DNA from 4 places in the Psychrobacillus sp. FSL W7-1493 genome. Region 2 is predicted to be linked to each of the others. Evidence: riboswitches for the same ligand, from Rfam matches in the RefSeq annotation. Region 2 holds a riboswitch; each other region holds the start of a gene.

Region 1 (5,423 bases), 880 kb from region 2:
TCGATTTCGAATAAGTTTTTCTTGTTTCCTGCTTTTAAATACAAATGTTCATCCATTAGCTTAAATAAGTGGGCCTTATCATACTCTGTTATGATATCTCCAGAATCATTTACAATATACATCGTATTATAAAAATGGGAATCCTTTTTTGTAGAGACAGAGCCACCGATAATGTGAATATGTAATTCCTTCGCTAGCTTGGTTAATAATCTCTTTGTGTCATTCCCCTCTTTATCAGCTATTTCTTCTAATCTAGTCAAATCATATCCCGTGTTCCACATTTCCGGTAAAATGATTAGTTTAGCTTCTTGCTTTGCAGCCTCTCTAATCTTCTTTTCAACGTTTTCAAAATTTTCTTTAGGATTACCAAATGCTATATCTAACTGAACACAAGCAATTTTCATACCGACACCACCTCTAGACATAATACTAAAAAGGTTATAAGATTTGACTAATATATGCAACTATTTAGAAAAAGAGGTATTGCCCATGGAATTTTCTGATCGTTTAAAAAATCTTCCTCCCCAGTTTTTTGCAACATTAGTACAAAAAGTTGCAAAGGCTGTGGCAGAAGGAAGAGATGTAATAAATCTTGGACAAGGTAATCCCGACCAGCCTACACCGGATCATATTGTAAAAGCATTATCAAGTGCTGCTAAAAACCCTCAATCTCACAAATATTCTCCATTCAGAGGAATAAATGAGTTGAAGCAAGCAGCAGTAGATTTTTATGCACGCGAATACAACGTAAATTTGGATCCTAATACAGAAGTCGCTATTTTATTTGGAACTAAAATTGGTTTGGTTGAACTACCTTTAGCTTTGATGAATGATAACGAGTTAATGCTTCTTCCAGACCCTGGTTATCCAGATTACTTATCAGGTATTGGGCTAGCCAATGTACAATTTGAAACAATGCCACTATTAGAGGAAAATGGTTTTCTTCCAGATTACGAGCAGCTTTCTACAGAACAAAAAGAAGCTGCGAAACTGATGTATTTGAATTATCCTAATAACCCAACTGGAGCTTCTGCCACTTCAGAATTTTTTCAAGAAACGGTAGATTTAGCGAAGGAAAATGGTATAGCCGTTGTACATGACTTTGCGTATGGAGGTATTGGGTTTGATGGAAAGAAACCAGTTAGCTTTTTAGAAGCAAAAGGCGCAAAGGAAATCGGTATTGAAATGTATACACTCTCTAAAACCTACAATATGGCTGGATGGCGTGTAGGTTTTGCAGTCGGTAATTCTAAAATCATTGAAGCTATCAATATTATACAAGACCATCTCTTTGTCAGTCTCTTTCCTGCGGTTCAGTCTGCAGCAGCCGAAGCATTAAATGGCTCTCAAGAATGTGTAGACGAATTAGTAGCACTTTATGAAAAAAGAAGAAACATTTTCATAGAGGCATGTAGAAAAATTGGTTGGAACGTAAAAGCTCCAGAAGGCTCTTTCTTCGCTTGGCTTCCAGTTCCAAATGGCTATACTAGCGAGGAATTTGCAGACCTTCTTTTAGAAAAAGCTGATGTTGCAGTCGCTGCTGGAAACGGCTTCGGTAAGCATGGAGAAGGTTATGTACGGGTGGGGTTATTAGTTGATGAGGATCGACTCGTCGAAGCTGTAGAAAGAATAGAAAAGCTACAGCTTTTTTAACAAGTAAATCAGTTTCTGTTTTTAAAATAACCAGTATTTTATTTTGAAAGTTTACTTAAAACTTCTTGCAAAAGTTATTTAAAATGAAAATGGCTATGTTAAAGGCAAAGGTAGACTTATGTAAAATGGTATTAAAAAGTTTGTGAAAGAATGTATTTAAACTAACGCTCGAGGCTAGTTTAATGAACTCAAAGCCTATATATTAATTTATTTCAAAATATGAATGTAATTTATGTTACAATTGGTTAATTATTGTAGGAGGTAAAAAATGAAAAAAAATATTTTTATAGCGATTGTATTTACTTTAGTAGCGATATTTTCCTTCACTATCACATCAGAAGCTTCATCAACACAAGTTATGTGGGGGAAAACGGAATTAAAAAAAGGTCAGATTGGTAAAGTAACACTTTACGCAGATGTGGCAACATATAAGGCGGATGGCTCTAGAGGAAAAGTGTTACCAGCAGGTGGAGAGTATCGTGTCTATACATTCCGTACAGATATATACGGAGGAGAATACGGTCTAGGGGACGGATTGTTTGTCAATATGTACAGTGCTTTAAAGTATGAAACGCCTTCTAAAGCAAAACTTGCATTATTAGTAGATTCTTCTACAAAAGTTATGTGGGGAAAAACGGAACTTAAAGCAGGTCAAATCGGAAAGGTTACAATCCTTAAGGAAACTACTTTATTTAAAGTAATTAATAGTGTTGATGGTGGCGAACCTGGTCTTGAACCTATCCGACAATTAATGCCTAACGAAGAATTCCGAGTGTATTCAGCTAAACAACCACTTGATGGATATGTTCCCATGTATGGTCTAGGTGGTGGGTATTATATTGTACAAAACAATACCATGTTAAATGGAGTTACTGTAAAGTATGAAACTCCATCTAGAGCAAAACTTGCATTACTGAATTAAAATAGTCACCGAAGGGGCTTTAGTAAAAAAATGCACATAAAAAGTGAGCTTGGAGATACATTTCCAGCTCACTTTTTATATGAATTTTAAATCACCCCTTACCTTTAACATAACCATGAAAATAAAGCGTAAAGCTAAATGTAAACCTTTTAAATGCTCCCATCTTAGTATTTCCACATAAATCACTTTTGTATAATTATTTATATAATATTCTATTTGAATTTTTCTAAACAATTATAAAAATATAAAAATATCTATTGACTTCAATAGAGCAGTGTAGTAAATTCTTTCTATAGTAAAAACGAAAAACTTAATAGATTATTATCTCTTATCAAGAGTAGCTGAGGGACTGGCCCGTTGAAGCTCGGCAACCATCTATACTAAAAAAGTATAGAAAGGTGCTAAATCCTGCAAAACATTTTGTTTTGGAAGATAAGAGAGGACAATACATATTTGTGTGCCTCTCTTTCTTTTGAAAGAGAGGCTTTTATATTTATTCGTTTTTATTAATACATATTCAGGAGGAATTACAATGAAAAAATTTAGCTTAGTGTTATCAGGAGTTTTATTAACAGGGTTGCTCTCGGCTTGTGGTGATGATGCTACATCAGGACCATTAGATGAAAATAAATTAGTTGTTGGCGTTACGTCAGGTCCACATGAACAAGTTACTGAGGTTGTTGCTGAAATTGCAGCACGTGATGGACTAGAAATTGAGATTAAGGCTTTTTCAGATTTCATACTTCCAAACACTGCCCTTGATGAAGGAAGCTTGGACGCAAACAGTTATCAAACTCTACCTTTTCTTGACTCATTTAACGAAAATAATGATACAGAGCTAGTACCAGTCGCTGAGACTATTTTACTTCCAATGGGCGTTTATTCTGAAAAGTATACATCCTTCGATGAACTGCCAGATGGAGCTACCTTTGGACTACCGAATGATCCAACACAAGGTGCACGAGCTTTAGACATATTAGAAGTAAATGGTTTTATCAAAGTGAAAGAAGGTAAAAAAGGAAATGCTTCTATTCATGACATTGAAGAAAACCCTAAAAACCTTGAATTCGTTGAATTAGAGGCAGCGCAAATAGTAAAACAGCTTAGTGAGGTCGATGCTGCAGCAATCAATTCCAATTATGCTTTAGAAGCTGGTATTAACCCTGGAGAAGAATCAATTTTGTTAGAGTCAGCTGATTCCCCATACGTTAACCATATTGTTGTTCGTAAGGAAAACGAAAATGATCCTGCCATCCAAAAATTCATTAAAGCATACCATTCCGACGAAGTTAGAGAATTTATTGAAGAAGAATTCCAAGGCTCCGCACTAGCAGGTTGGTAAATTAGAAAAGCGTAGGCGCCTATCTCTAATCGACAGGCAAATGGGAAAATGCGAGGAGGCAGGTCCACAGCCACCGGAGTATTTTCCCATTTGACCCCGAGGGGCAAGGCGCCGAAGCTAGACATCAAGAAAAGCACAGGCGCCTATCCCTGCCCCGACAGGCAAATGGGAAAATGCGAGGAGGCAGATCCACAGCCACCGGAGTATTTTCCCATTTGACCCCGAGGGGCAAGGCGCCGAAGCTAGACATCAAGAAAAACGTAGGCGTATAGCTCTGCCGGCGTTTCTTTAGAAAGGAAGATCATTCATGATAGTTTTAGAAAATATTACCAAAGAATTCAACAGTAAAAGTAGTACGGTAAAGGCTGTAAATAATGTAAGCATACACGTAAAAAAAGGTGAAATTCATGGGGTTATAGGCTATAGCGGTGCAGGGAAAAGCACGCTCATTCGCTGTGTTAATCTCTTAGAGAAACCAACATCCGGAAAAGTATACATAAACGGCAATAACATTACCCCCCTCCCCCCAGCGAAGCTACGTATGGTACGAAATAAAATAGGAATGATCTTTCAAGGATTTAACCTTCTAAAAACAGCAACTGTTTATGATAATATTGCCATTCCATTAAAGCTACTCGGCTATGATAAAACAGAAGTAAAAAGTAGAGTAGAAAAGTACTTAGAAATAGTTGGTTTATCTGATAAGTATAAAAGCTATCCAAACCAGCTTTCAGGAGGGCAAAAACAACGCGTCGCAATAGCTAGAGCCCTTGCACAGGAACCCGAAGTACTATTAAGCGATGAAGCAACAAGTGCATTGGATCCTGAAACTACTGATTCCATTTTGGATTTGCTATTAAAAATAAATAAAGAGCTGGGTATCACTATTCTACTAATCACTCATGAGATGAATGTCATTCAAAAAATATGTGATCATGTGTATGTAATGGAAAAAGGAGAAGTTGTAGAAGCAAACACTGCGATTAACCTTTTTACAAAGCCAAAGCATCCAACTACAAAGAAGTTTTTAAGCACAATCAGTCAACGAAATCTATCCCCGTCTCTAATTTCTCAGCTCCATGTAACAGGTGCTGTTACACGTTTAACTTTCGTTGGAGAGAGCACTGGTAAGCCCTTATTAGCAGAGGTTAGCCAAAGATTTGAAGTCCAGCCTAATATATTAACCGCCAATATCATCGAGTTGAAAAATGGGATTGTGGGTAATATTGTCATCCATTTAGTCGGAGACCCGGACCAAGTTCAGTCTGCAATCCAATTTCTAAACGAACGCGGTGTTGAAACAGAAAACTTGGAGGTGCACTCATGAGTGGAATTGAACAATTTACCAATCAATGGCTCCCATTAATCGGAAAAGCCACCATAGAAACTTTCCAAATGGTAGGGATTTCTTTATTAATCTCCATCCTAATCGGTATTCCCTTAGGTATACTAATTGTTTTAACGAGACCTGGGCAAGCATTACAAAATGCAATCGTATACCAGTTA
Region 2 (5,423 bases):
ACCTTCGATTGATGAATCAGTTTATATTGCTGATTATGTCACAATTACAGGGGATGTTACAATCGGACCAGAGACTACAATTTGGTTTAATACGGTAATTAGAGGGGACGTTGCCCCTACTGTGATCGGAAGTAGAGTAAGCATTCAAGATTTAAGTTGCCTACACCAAAGTCCCAATAACCCACTAATCATTGAAGATGAGGTCACTGTCGGCCATCAGGTCACTTTACATAGCTGCACAATACGTAAAGGTGCATTAATTGGCATGGGTTCCATTATATTAGATGGCGCTGAAATAGGTGAAGGTGCTTTTATTGGAGCAGGAAGCTTGGTTCCCCAAGGCAAAAAAATTCCACCTAATACGCTTGCTTTTGGAAGTCCAGCAAAGGTTATACGAGAACTAAATGAGGAAGATAAAAAAGATGTCCAACGAATTATTCATGAGTATGCTGAAAAAGGACAATATTATAAATCAGTAAAACCAATTTAAAATTTTTTAAGAAACTAAAGCATTCTTATATTTTATATAATTTATACCCATTAATCCATTATGAGTAAACGCACCCAATTATTAATCTCCTTTAAATACACTTAGTTTTCAGATCATCTGTATAAAAGTATAAAAAGAACAGAAGGTATTAAGAGATCAATCTCTTAATACCTTCTGTTTTTATAAGAGGCATTCTGTAATAGAAGACTCTTTTATAGACCAGCTTTTTGCTTTAATAGCTCTGCTTTGTCTGTTCTTTCCCATGGTGCATCAATATCTGTACGTCCAAAATGTCCGTAAGCAGCAGTTTGCTTGTAGATTGGGCGACGAAGGTCTAACATTTTAATAATGCCAGCTGGGCGAAGGTCAAATAGCTCACGGATATAAGTTACCAAATCTGCTTCGGATACTTTACCTGTTTCAAATGTATCAATAGCAATTGATACAGGCTGTGCTACACCGATTGCATAAGCAAGCTGTACCTCACAACGATCAGCAAGACCAGCTGCAACAATATTCTTTGCCACATAACGAGCTGCATAAGCTGCAGAACGGTCTACTTTTGTTGGATCCTTACCAGAGAAAGCTCCTCCTCCATGACGAGCATACCCACCGTAAGTATCTACGATAATTTTACGACCTGTCAAACCTGCATCCCCTTGTGGACCACCGATAACAAAGCGACCAGTCGGGTTGATAAAGTACTTTGTTTCGTCTGTTATTAAATTAGTAGGAACTACTGGTTTAATCACATGCTCTTTTAAATCTCTTTGAATTTGTTCTAACGTTACTTCCGGATGATGCTGTGTGGAAATAACAATCGTATCGATATGAACTGGATTGTTATTTTCGTCATATTCTACTGTTACTTGTGTTTTACCATCTGGTCGTAAGTAATCTAATGTTTCATCTTTACGAACCTCAGCTAATCGGCGAGCTAGTTTGTGGGCTAGGCTAATTGGAAGTGGCATAAGCTCTGGTGTTTCATTACAAGCATAGCCAAACATTAAACCTTGGTCCCCAGCTCCGATTGCTTCAATATCAGAATCAGACATCGAACCTTCTCGAGCTTCTAGTGCTTGGTCAACTCCCATAGCGATATCAACCGATTGCTCATCGATAGCTGTAAGAACTGCTGACGTTTCTGAGTCAAAACCATATTTAGCTCGCGTATATCCAATTTCTTGAATAGTAGCTCGCACTACTTTTGGAATGTCTACATAAGTAGAGGTTGTGATTTCTCCAGCAACTAAAACCAAACCTGTAGTAACTGTTGTTTCACAAGCTACACGAGCGTTTGGATCTTCCGTTAAAATCGCATCTAAGATAGCATCTGATATTTGGTCACAAATTTTATCTGGATGACCTTCTGTTACCGATTCCGATGTAAATAATCGTCTTTGTGTCAAAAAATTCCCTCCTATGTCCTGCGAGATTTCTCTCAGGAATTGATACGGTACTCATTCCCATGTCAAGCCTATAGTAAACTTGAAGCCGTTTCGGACTTGGCACACAAGGATTTAGGGCGATGTAATATAAAAAAACCTCTCACTCACGTAGTTACATGAGGAAAGGGATTAATATCATAAACACCTTTCACTCTTATCAATCAAGGAATTTCACCTTGTATCAGGTTTGGCACCTTTGTAACTTAAGTACAATTACAGGTTGCCGGGTTTCATAGGGCCTGAACCCCTCCACACGCTCGGAATAAGAGTATCCGTTCAATTCACCATCATACGTATATTAGCAAAATAAGTCAACAGGTAAATTTGTTATTTATTCACAATTACAAAAAAAAATCATTTTTTGAGCTTTAATTAGTGTAGACTATTTAGTTTAATGTGTTATACTATTTCACATATCAACGAAAAATCCTCTTTATGATGTTTCCGTGAAGAGCTAAAAACTTTAATAAAGGATGGTAATACTATATGAATTCAATCGATACTGTGAGCGAACTGAACGAATTGTTAGCTGGTAACAACATTAGCCTGCAATTATCAGTACCACAATTAGTGGAAAAAGCTACGTCAAGAGGAGAAGCAGTACTAACTTCCACTGGAGCTGTTAAAGCAGAGACGGGCAAATATACAGGACGTTCTCCAAAAGACAAGTATATTGTTGATGAACCTATCTCAAAAGACAAAATCGATTGGGGATCTGTAAACCAACCTATCTCATCTTCGCACTTTGAAGCATTATATTCAAAAGTTATGAACTATTTAAAGGAAAAAAATGAACTATTCGTCTTTAAAGGATACGCTGGAGCAGACAAGGATTCACGTTTAAGCATTCAAGTTATCAACGAATATGCTTGGCACAACCTTTTTGCTCATCAGTTATTCATTCGTCCTTCTGAAGAAGAATTGTTATCTCATAAAGCAGACTTCACTGTAATTAGTGCACCGAACTTCAAAGCAAATCCGGCTGTTGATGGAACTAATTCAGAAACGTTCATCATCGTATCCATGGAAAAACGCATCGTTTTAATCGGTGGTACGGAATACGCAGGAGAAATGAAAAAGTCTATATTCTCTATTATGAACTATTTATTGCCTGAACAAAATATTTTACCAATGCATTGCTCAGCTAACGTTGGAGAAAAAGGCGATGTAACATTGTTCTTTGGTCTTTCAGGTACTGGAAAAACTACCTTATCTGCTGATTCAGGAAGAAAACTAATTGGTGACGATGAGCATGGCTGGTCAGATAATGGCGTATTTAATATAGAAGGCGGTTGTTACGCAAAATGTATCGACCTAACAAGAGAAAATGAACCACAAATTTTTGACGCTATCAAATTTGGTACAGTTTTAGAAAACGTAGTTGTAGACCCTACTACTCGTACTGCTGATTATACTGATAGCTCTTTAACTGAAAATACTCGTGCAGCTTATCCAATTCAATATATAGATAATATTGTTGATCCATCTGTTGCTGGTCACCCAAATACAATCATCTTCTTAACTGCAGATGCATTTGGAGTGTTACCTCCAATCAGTAAGCTTACTAAAGAGCAAGCAATGTATCACTTCTTGAGTGGATTCACTTCTAAGCTTGCTGGTACAGAGCGTGGAATTACTTCTCCACAGCCTGCTTTCTCAACATGCTTCGGTTCTCCGTTCCTACCATTACATGCAACTGTGTATGCTGAAATGCTTGGTAAGAAAATCGATGAGCATGGAGCACAAGTATTCTTAGTAAACACTGGCTGGACTGGTGGAGAATATGGTGTAGGAAGCCGCATGAAGCTTTCTTACACGCGTACGATGGTTCGTGCTGCAATCGAAGGTAAATTAACTGATGTGGAAACAACTAAAGATGCAGTATTTGGATTAGATATTCCTACTAGCATTGACGGAGTTCCTTCTGAGGTATTAATCCCTCGTAACGCATGGGAAGATAAAGCTGCTTATGATCAAAAAGCGTCTGAGCTAGCTCAATCCTTCCGCGAAAACTTCAAAAAGTTTGGAACTGTCTCTGAAGAGATATCATTAAAAGGCGGTCCTACTGCTTAATACACTTTAAACTTAAGAAGCTAATACAATAAAGCCTACTTCTAAAAACGAAAAGCTCTGTCAATTTTACTCTGAATGTAAAATTGGCGGAGCTTTTTTTGATAAAAAAATGTTATAAATGTCTAATGGGTTTGTAGTTGGAAAGAAAACAACGAAAAACATAGTGCCGTTTAGATGTGTGTTATTTATTGTAAATTTTTATAAACAAAAGAAAATTATGTTAGAATGTATTTAAGATTGTAATTAATTTGGAGGTGAAATTAATCTAAGTTGACACTCTTAATAATTATTGGAGCTTTTTTAATGCCGATATTAGCTATTATTTTTTGTCTTAACCTAGTAACAATCATAAAAAAAGTAAAGAGCGACGAATCTACTACTAAAAATACATTTTGGATGACAACGTCTTTTATACTAATTGTATGGAGCATGTCTCTTAGCGCTATATTCAGCTTTACTACCAATCCCCAATAAGAATATCCTTTTAAACACCGGTACTAGCCTTTTTTAATAAAATGATAAAATATTTAAAGAAAAAAACGCTTAAATTCTGAGCGTTTTTACTGTTTTCATAAAGATATTGTTGAAATATATGCTGTTTAAGCCAATTATCCTCTATACTCAGCTAACTATTTCCTAGGAAATCCCCTCTCCTGCATCGCTTATGCTTGGACTCCGATCTTAAAGCTTAGCACTATATCTTAACTAGAATATTTTCAAAAGAGTTTGAAGAAACCAAAAGGCAGAGTATATACCAATAAATTAAATAAAAGGTTATTTATGTTTACACATTAATTACTCATAAAGACTCGTTAATGTAAGTGATCCTCTTAATAAGGGCAAGGATGTACACTAATCTCTTAAAATTTCACGAAAGATGGGAGTATCATAAATGAAAAAATGGTTGTTGCTAATGTTATTTTGCGTCACCTTAGGTCTATCTGCTTGTTCTCAAGGTGAAGAAGACACACTGAAATATTTGGGGGTTATTAGTGAGGGAAAAGTTTTGGGTTATGAATACACTGTAATAAAAGAGCAGAATAATTATTTATGGAAGATAGGATACAAAGAAGATATAACGATTATCGAAGAGAGTACTTACAATAAAGAAGATTTATTAAAATTTAGGAATGCTGTAATTGACAGTAAATTGGTATTATCAAAACTTATTATATCGGTATCATACTTACTAATTGTTACTATAACAACATTTCTCCTTTATAAAAAAAATAGAAAGATGCTTAAAGATGCCAGTGCAGTGATAACTATTTTTGTAGGCATTGCTGTATATATTGCATTTAAAGCGTCATTTGATTTAAATAGTTTATTACACGACATTAAATACTTCTATTTAATCCTTACTATTTAAATTAAAATGTGAATGTCAATCGTCTTTATCATACGTACAACTC
Region 3 (5,423 bases), 810 kb from region 2:
CCCCTCACTCGGTAATCCATGACCATTACATCGGTTTCGAAGGAATGTATTAGATAGTTTAGAGCTTTTAAGGGCGATATTTCTCCGCAAGTCGAAATGTCTATGTCTGCTCGAAACGTACTAATCCCTTCATCTGGATGATATTCAGGATACGTATGAACGGTAATATGACTTTTGTCTAGATGACCAAGAACGACCTCTGGTATAGGCCCAGGGGATTGCTTAAATGATTCTATCGGTGTTTGATCCACGGGTCCTTCTGACACTAAAATGGTCACACTTGCACCCTGGGGCTCGTAGTCCTGTTGCGCTATGTTTAAAATATTCGCTTCTATAATTTCGGACACTTTTGTTAATATATTGGTTAGACGCTCAGCGTTATATTGCTCATCAATGTATTCAATATATTTTTCCCTTTCTTCCTTCGTCCTTGTATAACAAATATCATACATATTAAAGCTTAGTGTTTTCGTCAGATTATTAAAACCATGTAACTCGATTCTTTGTTTTGGTGTCAAACTCATAGACATAACCCCACTTCCAATAATTGAAAATCATACTTTTATAGATATGTGTATCAACAAAATACAATGTCTCTTCAATTTTGTCTTCCCTAATATTTGAATAAATAAAACTAAAATCAATAAAAAACTCCTGAATATTAAAACAGGAGTTTATATGTGTCAATTTCAAGATTCCTGTTTTTATAGAAAAACACGAACAATTAAAAGAGAACAATAAAATTTATATGATTTTTAATAATAAAGTAGAATTGACTTTCGCTCATATCGCGGACGCTTTCCGTGGCGTGAGTGATAAGCCATCACCCATCGCTTTCGCACGTGGTTGTAACGTTTTTATCTGTCTCACTCATCCCTGCTTACGTCGCCGCCCTCCGCTGCAATCAATATATATAATGTTCACTTTTAATCTTTAAAATGCTTTTTATGAAATTGACTCATATATAATTTTTCTATTTACTCCCAGTTATAAGGAGTAGCCTGATAAACATAGTAATTCAACCAATTAGAAAATAATAAATGTGTATGTGCCCTCCATGTATTTAATGGCTTATTAGAGGGATTATTATTTGGGAAATAGTATTTGGGCATCTCAATATCTATTCCTTTAGTTATGTCTCTATGATATTCCTCTGCTAATGTGTGCGCATCATACTCTAAATGACCAGTGACCATCACCATTTTATTGTCGTTCGATTTTACAAGAAACACACCTGCTTCCTCCGAAGTGGATAAAATAGTTAGTCGCTCATGCTTTTCTATTTCTTCTTCAGATACAGAAGTGTAACGAGATACGGGAGCATTAAACTCTTCATTAAATCCTCTTATTAAATTCTCCACTTGGTCAGTTAATATATGCCGATACACTCCCGAGCATTTACGAGAAAGTGTGAATTTATCTATACCAAAATGATAATACAGTGCAGCCTGCGCGCCCCAACAAATATGTAAGGTGGAGGTAACATTTGATTTAGACCATTCCATTATTTCCTTCATTTCATTCCAGTAATCGACCTCCTCAAATAGCAACTGTTCTACTGGAGCACCAGTGATAATCATCCCATCAAACTTTTTTTCTCTTATTTGATCAAATGTCGTGTAGAAAGTATCCAAATGGGTTTTGCTGGCATTCTTGGATTCATGCGTCGCTGTATTCATAAAGGTTATATTCACTTGTATTGGGGTATTCCCCAGAAGCCTTAATAGCTGAAGCTCCGTTTTTTCCTTCTCAGGCATTAGATTAAAAATAATAATGTTAAGTGGACGGATGTCCTGCTTGTAAGCACGCTCTTGATCCATGAGAAAAATTTTCTCTTCTTTTAACAGCTTAGCTGCAGGTAATTGTTTCGGAATATTGATAGGCAATGACTTTCCCCTCCCAATGAAATGTGCAAGAGCACCTGTGATTTCGCCTCAAACTAAGTAGGAAATCGAACAGGAGCAAGGCAATTATTAAAATAAATACCTCTCTTTCCATGTAAGAAAAGAGAGGCAGGAATTTGCTAACTAGCTCTTATCTTCCAAGATCGTCTTGTTAGGAATTAGCACCTTTCTGTACAACAGAGGTTGCCGAAGTATCACAGGGCCTAATCCCTCCACTTCTCTTGATAAGAATATTAAATTATTTAAATTATTCGTTAATAAGTTATATTAGCACGCTCTATTACTTATATCAACCCATTTTGAAAAGTATTCGGGTCATTCTGCTAAATCTAGCCATTTCTCCAATAATTGCTCCAATTGCTCCTCTACCCGAAGTTTTTCCAAGCTTAATGCCTCATAATTTTCCCAATCATTCTCTATGCTAATTTGTTTAGTTAGCTCACCTATAACATTTTCGAGCTCACTTATTCGCTTTTCCAAAGGAATTTCCTTTTGTTGTTTGGCAGGTATTGCTTCTTTTAATGGCTGATTGATTATTTCTTTCCTAGTATTTTCTTTCGAGCAAAACTCATTCCATTTTTCCCTTGCCCATTCGTAAGGGCCTTCAAATGTGGTAAGCTCGCCATGCTCTAGCCAAGCAGTCCTTGGAAATAGTTTATTTAGAAAATATCTATCGTGAGATACAGCAATAATAGTCCCTGTAAAATCATCTAGCGCTTCCTCTAATACTTCTCGTGAATCAATATCAAGATGATTCGTTGGCTCATCTAATATGAGACAATTTATGTCTTGATGCATTAGCTGAGCAAGACGGAGTCGCATTCTTTCTCCTCCGCTTAAATCAGCAATTCTTTTAAAAACATCCGCCCCATAGAACATAAACTTCGCTAAAATGTGTCGAGCCTCTCCTTCTGCCACATTTACTTCTGCTCTAAAAATATCTATTAAGCGAGCTTTTGGATCTGTTATTTCGAAATGTTGAGAAAGATATCCATGGCGCACATTACTACCAAATCGAGCTTCACCCGAATCTATTAACTCTACTCCTCTAAGAATATTCAAAATGGTAGTTTTACCCGTTCCATTCCTACCAACGATTGCAAGACGGTCCTTCCAATATACATGAAGCTCTGCACTGTTTAATAACATTTTTTCACCAAAGCTTTTGAAAGCCTCTTCCATTATGACAACTTCTTTTCCGCTTCGGGGTGCCGCGTCAAAAGATAGACTCATTTTCTTAGGATCTATTAGAGGTTTACGAACCTTTTCCATCCGCTCTAATGCCCGTTCCATATTCCTCGCCTGACGGTGTAAACTCGCATTTGGAGGAACTGCTTGGTTAGCCCAAATCCTTAACCTCTTTATTGCTTCTCTCATTTTCTTTATCTTTTTTTGTTGCTCCTCATACTGTTGAAATTCACGAGTAAGTTTTTCTTCCTTTTCGATTAAAAAAGAAGAATAATTACCATGATATTTCGTAAGCATACCATCCTCAAGATCTGCAACTTTTGTAACTACCTTATCTAAAAAATATCGGTCATGTGAAATAATAACAACTGTACCTGTATAACTAACTAAATACTCCTCTAACCACTCTATTGCAAACAAATCCAAATGATTAGTCGGCTCATCCAACAGTAAAAGGTCTGGCTTGGTTAATAGTAGCTGTCCAAGCATTATTTTCGTTTGCTCTCCACCACTTAAACTTGAAAATGGCTGTTCTACAAAACCACCTAGTTGTAGCCCTTCAACTACTTTATCAATTTCGGAATCAATCGTATATCCGCCCTGTAACGTGAATTTTTCTTGTATGTCTCCATACTGCTTTAGAAGTTTTTCCATTACCTCAGCATTTACCTCTGCTAGTTCTTTTTCAAGTATACTCATCTTTTTCTGTAGTAGCATAGTATCCTCGAAAGCATCGTATAACAGGTCTTTTCCTTTAACGCTTTCTGAAAAAGTAGGAATTTGGGCTAAATAACCTATTTTCGCTCCCTTTTTAAAAGTGATAATTCCATGATCAGGTTTTTCAATACCCGCTATTAGCTTAAATAGCGTTGTTTTCCCACTCCCATTTCGTCCAACTATTCCTAATTTGTCCCCCATTTTAATATCTAAAGACAGATCCTCAAATATAAGATTACCACCAAGCATTTTACTTATTTCCTGTATTTTGCATATCATTATGTTTCGCTTCCTCTCCAAATTATTGCTGGAAGCATTTTTCTGCATACAAAAAGACTGCTCGAATAAGCGAGCAGTCTTCTAATGTGGTTCAGAAAGAATGGCTTATCAGCTGTGAATTTCATGTAATTGTCTAAAAAAGGACAGACTGGTCCCGTTAGTAGCAAATCCATGAGTAATCGCACATGATGTGGATAAAAACTCCAATATAAATCCATGTGCATTCACAGTGTTTTTCATTCTTCCTTCACCTCCGTCCATTAATGTAAGATTATTTTAACATATTCCATTATTTAGTACAATGTGAATTTTTATTTATTCGTAACCTTCTAATCCCTCTAAGCCAGGATCATTTAACTCATTCGTATTTGGCATTCCTGCATCGTTTTCTTTATTTACTTCTGCATTTCCTGACTCAGGCCCATAATTTTGCCTATTATTATCAATGATTTCAGGCGGTGGAAGTTCATTGGATGTGCGGTCTTCACCGCAGGCACTCAAGGGCAACAAAGTAAAAATCAATATAGCTATAATTTTTTTCATGTCATACTCCTTTTGATACTGCAACTAAAAATGACAAGCTGCAATTCCTTTTCACATAGAATGGACCAATCCAATCATTTTATCCACAAAAAAACCAGCATTAAAAATGCTGGTCTTTTTGCTAATTATTCTTCAATGTCGAAATGTATCTCATCTTCATCGTTATATTCAGAGCCATTTTCAAACAATACAGTCGTTCTCAATATAAGCGTTGTCATTTCCTCTGCACCATCTGGAAGCCATCTTTCATCTGGCATGATTTCAAAAGGAATCATTTGCATATCCTTTGAAGCTACTGTGCCTACCAGTTCTATAGAATGCTTGGAAACAACTTTGGGAGCTTCTCCATTAATCACTTTAAAGACTTCTAACTTAATATTCTCGATTTGCTCATAGTCATGAACTCCATCAATATAAATCGTACCTGAAAGATTGATCCCATGTTCAATATAAGGATGATCCACCACAGTATCAATCTTTATGGATTTCACTTCAATACTGGAGTTGAATTTTTTGGCCATTATTCTCATTCCACCTTGTTATTTGTGTACTCATAGTGTTTTTCAACAATTGGTTCAAATTTATTGTACCTCTTTTTAAACATTGTGTAAAAATGGGAAACGATAACTTTTAAAATAGCATAGCCAGGTATCCCCAAAATTACTCCAGGAACTCCGAACATCGCACCAGAAGTAATCAATACAAAAATTATTGTAATCGGATGCACATGCAATGATTTGCCCATAATTTGTGGCGATATAAACTTCCCTTCAATTAACTGAACAATTGTCC
Region 4 (5,423 bases), on a different contig from region 2:
TTTAAGCATATCAAACAAAAAGGACTTTTTCCGAAGGGAAATTGTCCTTTTTGATTTTATATTGTAATAAAAAAGCCTGCTCTCTTACCGATAATCTCTGCGTAGTCCTCAACCATCACACTAGCAGTAGGATACATCCCCGCTCCAGGACCTACTAGTGTAAGTGTCCCAATATAGTTAGTATCAAGAGAAACAGCATTATTTACTCCTTCGATTGCATACAACGGATGATCTGCTCCTACCAGCTGAGGTCCTACTGATGCATATAACTCTCCATTTTCATCCTGTTCAATTTCTGCTACATGACGATAACGAAGACCTTTGTCCTTAGCTTCACGTACATCCTCTAATGTAATTTCATCGATTCCTACTACACGTACATCGTCCCAATCTGGCTGTTTTCCAAATGCCAATGCGCTTAAGATCATTAGCTTGCGAAATGCATCCTGACCAGATATATCGTTGTAAGGATCAGCCTCTGCATATCCAAGCAGCTGTGCTTCTTTTAAGGCATCCTCAAATGGCGAATCCTCTATACGCATTTGCGTCAAAATATAGTTGGATGTTCCATTCAATATTCCTTGAATTTTCTTCACAGAGTTTACTTGAAGCAGGTTTTTTAGAGTCTTGATAATTGGCACCCCACCAGCTGTAGTAGCCTCATAGCCTACAAATACACCTCGTGATTTTGCGCGCTCCTGTAAGGGAATACTATATTTAGAGAACATGACTTTATTTGCAGTAATCACGTGACAACCTTTGTCAATCGCTCTGCATAAATAGCTATATGCGGGCTCTTCGTTGACAATTGCCTCAAAAACTACCTGGAGTCCAGGAATATTCTCAATATCCTCAAAGTCGTCTGTTACCAAAACTCCTGGAGTTTCAGGTCTTTCTTTTGCTAAATTATTTATCAGGATTGCACAAATCTCAATATCCAACCCTAATGACTTTTTTAAGTCTTCTCTTTTTTCATTTACGATGTGATAAATCCCTTGGCCGACTGTTCCAAACCCTAAAATCGCTGCTTTTATTTTTGCCATGCTGTCTCCTCCAAAATGAATCTGTACAATTGAATATAAATAATCGCACTTGTGTAATATTTCAATAAATTTATTGACTATTTTACATATTGTAGACTATTTTTATTCATTATACAATATAATTCTACCTAGAGAGGACATTTGTTTTTCTCAAAAGTACTTTTTCGAGTGCATTTTGTAAGTCTTCAACTGCCTCCAAGCCAACAGACAAGCGGATTAGATCCTCTGTAACACCTGATTTTACTAAATCCTCGGGAGTAAGCTGTTGGTGAGTAGTAGAAGCTGGGTGGATAATTAAGGATTTTGCGTCTCCTACATTAGCAACATGAGACCAAATTTCAATATTATCAATAATTTGTCTACCTGCTTCTCTGCCTCCCTTCACTCCAAATGTCAGAATAGAACCGAAGCCATTTTTTAAATACTTTTTAGCCAGCTCGTGCGTTGGATGGTTTTCAAGCCCTAAGTAGTTAACCCATGACACTTCCTCATTTGCATTTAAGTACTCTGCAATCTTCTGTGCATTTTCGTTATGTTTTGGCACTCTTAAGTGAAGTGTTTCTAGTCCTTGAAGAAAGGAAAATGCTGCCTCTGGGCTAAGAGTAGGACCAAAATCCCGAAGCAACTGAACTCTTAGCTTAATTGCAAATGCTACATTTGGTACGTCGATTCCATAACGTAGCCCATGATAAGTAACATCAGGCTCTGTAAATCCCGGAAATTTATCGGAGTTCCAATTGAAATTCCCTCCATCTACTACTACACCACCAATTGTTGTCCCATGTCCTCCAATCCACTTCGTTGCAGAATGTATAACAATGTTAGCTCCATACTCTATAGGATTTGAACCAAAAGGTGTAGCAAATGTGTTATCTACTAATAATGGAACTCCTACTTCATTGGAAATTTTTGAAACAGCTTCTACGTCTAGAACATTTAAGCTTGGATTTCCAATGATTTCTGCAAAGAACCCTTTCGTTTTCTCTGTAACAGCTTTACGGAAATTTTCTGGATCAGAGGAATCTACGAATTTTACTGTAATCCCATAACGTGGGAGTGTATGTGCAAATAGATTAAAAGTTCCTCCGTATAAGTTTTCAGCAGCTATAATTTCATCTCCAGCTCCAGCAATGTTCAAAATAGAAAATGCAATGGCTGCTGCTCCTGAGGAAAGTGCTACTGCTGCTGTTCCTCCTTCCAGTAATGCAATTCTTTGTTCAAAAACATCTACGGTTGGGTTTGTGATTCTGGAATAGATATTACCAGTCTCTTTCAAGGCAAATAGATTTTGTGCATGCTCTGTGTTTTGAAATACATATGAGGTTGTTTTGTAAATCGGTACTGCTCTAGATCCTGTCACTGGATCAGGCGTTTGTCCACCGTGTAATAGAAGTGTTTCTTTTTGAAGATTAGTCATTTGAATTCCTCCGATTTAGTAGATTAGATGGATGCTGGAGGCCAGAGAGGATTATAGAACTGACAACTATAAAAACCCCTCTCCAATTAAGAAGAGGGGTCAAATTGATGACATGTTCCTCCTCTTATCTTCCAAATTCTATTAAAGAATTTGTAGGATTTAGCACCTTTCCAAGTTATAGAACTTGGTGGTTGCCGGACTTCTTAGGGCCTATTCCCTCAGTCACTCTTGATAAGAGTATTTGATTAGTATTCCATCTTGTTACACAGTATAAGTCTCCATATATTTAGATGTCAAGTAATTTTATAAAAATTCTGAAACTTCTTCTTTTTTTAATCGTTTAATATAATAGATAGAATAATTTTATAAGGGGTGTCATAGAATGGTTGTTTGGATTGTTAGCATTCTCCTAACAGGCTACATTATTGGTTCGCTACATGGATCTAAACTCGCTCAATGGATGAGTGGAGTTAATATAAAAAAAGAAGGCCTAAATAATTCCGGAGCATCCAATGCTACTATCGTACTTGGTTGGAAGTATGGTGTTTTAGTGGGAGTCATAGATATATTAAAGGGTGCCATTATGATTATTGGCGTACGTGTACTTTCTGAGCAGTGGAGCTTGTTTAGTTCATCAGAGCTGGATCTACTTCTTTATCTAGCTGGTGCCGCGGTTATTTTAGGACACAACTTTCCAGTTTTCACAAAATTTAAAGGTGGGAAAGGCACTGCTTCCATCATCGGGGTTTTACTTGCATTACACTGGCCGGTCGGACTGGCAGGATTGCTTATATTAATCTGCGTTACACTTTTAACGGATTATTTGTTGATAGGAGTTTTATTTTTTTATCTCATATTTTTAGGAGCCTCTGTCTGGACAGCAGATGGAGCAGGGCCAATTTTAATAGCTGGCTTCCTATTTTTAATGGCTTCCTTCTTACACATAGAAAATGTCCAACGATTATTACGAAAGGAAGAGACAAAAATCTCCTCCGTTATAAAGAAAAAGAAGCCTTCGCTTTAAAGGAAAAGAGTGAGTTAAATGAGCAAAAAAAAGAGGTGGATTGTGGTCATTCCATTAATAATAATCGCATCGAGCGGATTAGGTATGTGGATGCTTACAAGCAAATGGCTCGAGGACGGGTTGAAGCCTAAGGCAGACGGTTCCAATGAGTATGCCATTGTGTTAGGGGCAAAGGTAAAAAAAGGACATATACCTTCTCTAGCACTTCTTTATCGTTTGGAAGCAGCACTAGAATATGCTGAAAAGTATCCAGCTGTAAAACTTGTTGTTACTGGAGGACAGGGACAAGATGAGGATATAGAGGAAGCTATAGTGATGAAGAACTATCTTGTAGAGAATGGAATTAAGGAGAGTCGAATCATAGTAGAAGATCAATCTACCTCTACGTATGAAAACCTTTTATACTCCCAACAGCTTCTCCCTGACAGCGTTACCTCTGTCACCATTATTACGAGTGATTTCCATTTACAGCGCGCAAAAATTATAGCCGAAGGAATAGGATGGAATGCTGATGTGGTAGCTGCTAGGACACCACAAATTTCAGAGGCAAAACTGCGTTTGCGTGAAAGAGCAGCCTTGCTCAAAACCTTTGTCTCTGGAGAATAAAACAAAGGGAAGGATTAAAAAGAAGAGTAGCTACGCTGCCCTTCCTCCCTTCCTCGGCTCGCTCATTTGCGAAATATAGGAAATTTATTAACCCTCTACCAGTGCATAGTATTTCAGAAGTTTACCTTCTAACTCTACGAGTAAAATAGGACCTTCTTTTTCTATAGTTGAAAAGATCTTTGCACCAACAGGGAGCTTATTCGACATTTCGTCTTCAAAGTCTGTGTCTGAATCATTTCTTGTTTTTATTTCCCCTACTTGCTCGCCTTTTGTTAAAGTAAGTTCCTCAACCCAATCAATTCCGGTCTTATAAATCACACCATCTAGCTGAAATATATCGGCTTCAGGGTCTAATGTTAAAACCTCTTCAGCGTCAGGATTTTTAGTTTCATGAACTTCTATTTTTTCTGTATTTAATGAATTAGAACATCCAACAGCAGTTAATAAAATGAAAATGATCAAACCCAAAAATAATGCTGGTAGTCTCACGTTATCCCCTCCTTACATTGTTAGACGGACAAGGGTGGAATAAGTTACCTCTCAATACTTTTATATATGGTCTGTATTCTTCTCTAATTATAATTGGATTCAATTCACTTCTTCCTCACCCCTTTACCCAATAAACACTACCATCATCTTTTCTATCTAAAAACCCGTACTCAACTAAATAGCGTCTAAGGGTCACATAGTCATCGTATATGCTTTTTAGAATTTCATTTATTTCTTTTTCGCTATACTGTTTTTCCTTCTCAAAATGCTTAATAATTACTCGTAGTGTTGCTAGCTTTTGCTTTTCCTTTTTCGGAAATTTAATCATCCGCCCATTTAATCCACCAGGGAAGAACTTTTTCTCTACTTCTGCCTGCTCTTCGGCTGTTATATTGTAGCGATCGTCTACCATCGTAGCGTTTTTATGAATTGGAAGGAAATTAGGGGCATGACTGTCCTTTTCCTTCAACAGCTCCATCATCGTCAAAAATATCTTTGCTTGGCGTTCCTTCTCCTTCAAAACAAAACGGTGATTTCGAATAGTTGAGGCGCTCCCTATCTCTAACTCCTTTTGAACTTCTAAGTCACTTCTCCCTTCATAAAACAGTTTTAGCAAGCTATTTTGGTGATCCGTCAAGCCTGTTAGCTTTTTGTTTAAGCCAATTAAATAGTCAAACACAGAGATATGTTGTTGCTCTATATGAAGCTTCATAAATTTCTCCGACTCATAAAGTACGTGATTTTCAGGATAAATCAAACCTTTTTCTACTTTTTCCCCACACAATAAACATTGATAGCATTCTAGTTCCTCCACATATCCTCTTTTCATATCTTCCATAGAAGC

What was found. A riboswitch is a leader RNA that binds a small molecule or an ion and turns the genes downstream of it on or off. The one in region 2 is predicted to bind S-adenosylmethionine.
Region 1: it holds a riboswitch for S-adenosylmethionine, as region 2 does, so the genes downstream of both, MKX96_RS11170 (MetQ/NlpA family ABC transporter substrate-binding protein) here and metK (methionine adenosyltransferase) in region 2, are expected to answer to the same signal.
Region 3: it holds a riboswitch for S-adenosylmethionine, as region 2 does, so the genes downstream of both, metA (homoserine O-acetyltransferase MetA) here and metK (methionine adenosyltransferase) in region 2, are expected to answer to the same signal.
Region 4: it holds a riboswitch for S-adenosylmethionine, as region 2 does, so the genes downstream of both, MKX96_RS18270 (O-acetylhomoserine aminocarboxypropyltransferase/cysteine synthase family protein) here and metK (methionine adenosyltransferase) in region 2, are expected to answer to the same signal.

What each region holds. Positions count from the first base shown of each region.
Region 1 covers NZ_JBBOSB010000001.1:2,197,788-2,203,210, forward strand. Annotated here, with positions in the region: gene MKX96_RS11155 (carbon-nitrogen family hydrolase) at 1-404, opposite strand, end outside; gene MKX96_RS11160 (pyridoxal phosphate-dependent aminotransferase) at 490-1,653, shown strand; gene MKX96_RS11165 (hypothetical protein) at 1,922-2,575, shown strand; SAM riboswitch class I at 2,901-3,014, shown strand; gene MKX96_RS11170 (MetQ/NlpA family ABC transporter substrate-binding protein) at 3,108-3,917, shown strand; gene MKX96_RS11175 (methionine ABC transporter ATP-binding protein) at 4,225-5,244, shown strand; gene MKX96_RS11180 (methionine ABC transporter permease) at 5,241-5,423, shown strand, end outside.
Region 2 covers NZ_JBBOSB010000001.1:1,313,591-1,319,013, reverse strand. Annotated here, with positions in the region: gene MKX96_RS06735 (gamma carbonic anhydrase) at 1-490, shown strand, start outside; gene metK (methionine adenosyltransferase) at 703-1,899, opposite strand; SAM riboswitch class I at 2,090-2,207, opposite strand; gene pckA (phosphoenolpyruvate carboxykinase (ATP)) at 2,425-4,011, shown strand; gene MKX96_RS06720 (hypothetical protein) at 4,904-5,380, shown strand.
Region 3 covers NZ_JBBOSB010000001.1:2,124,182-2,129,604, forward strand. Annotated here, with positions in the region: gene speD (adenosylmethionine decarboxylase) at 1-524, opposite strand, end outside; gene metA (homoserine O-acetyltransferase MetA) at 978-1,886, opposite strand; SAM riboswitch class I at 2,032-2,135, opposite strand; gene abc-f (ribosomal protection-like ABC-F family protein) at 2,220-4,088, opposite strand; gene MKX96_RS19590 (RAxF-45 family protein) at 4,197-4,349, opposite strand; gene MKX96_RS10790 (hypothetical protein) at 4,404-4,631, opposite strand; gene MKX96_RS10795 (sporulation protein) at 4,757-5,152, opposite strand; gene MKX96_RS10800 (AI-2E family transporter) at 5,158-5,423, opposite strand, start outside.
Region 4 covers NZ_JBBOSB010000002.1:152,807-158,229, reverse strand. Annotated here, with positions in the region: gene MKX96_RS18275 (homoserine dehydrogenase) at 57-1,043, opposite strand; gene MKX96_RS18270 (O-acetylhomoserine aminocarboxypropyltransferase/cysteine synthase family protein) at 1,168-2,460, opposite strand; SAM riboswitch class I at 2,582-2,698, opposite strand; gene MKX96_RS18265 (glycerol-3-phosphate acyltransferase) at 2,843-3,484, shown strand; gene MKX96_RS18260 (YdcF family protein) at 3,503-4,090, shown strand; gene MKX96_RS18255 (hypothetical protein) at 4,178-4,579, opposite strand; gene MKX96_RS18250 (DUF2087 domain-containing protein) at 4,695-5,423, opposite strand, start outside.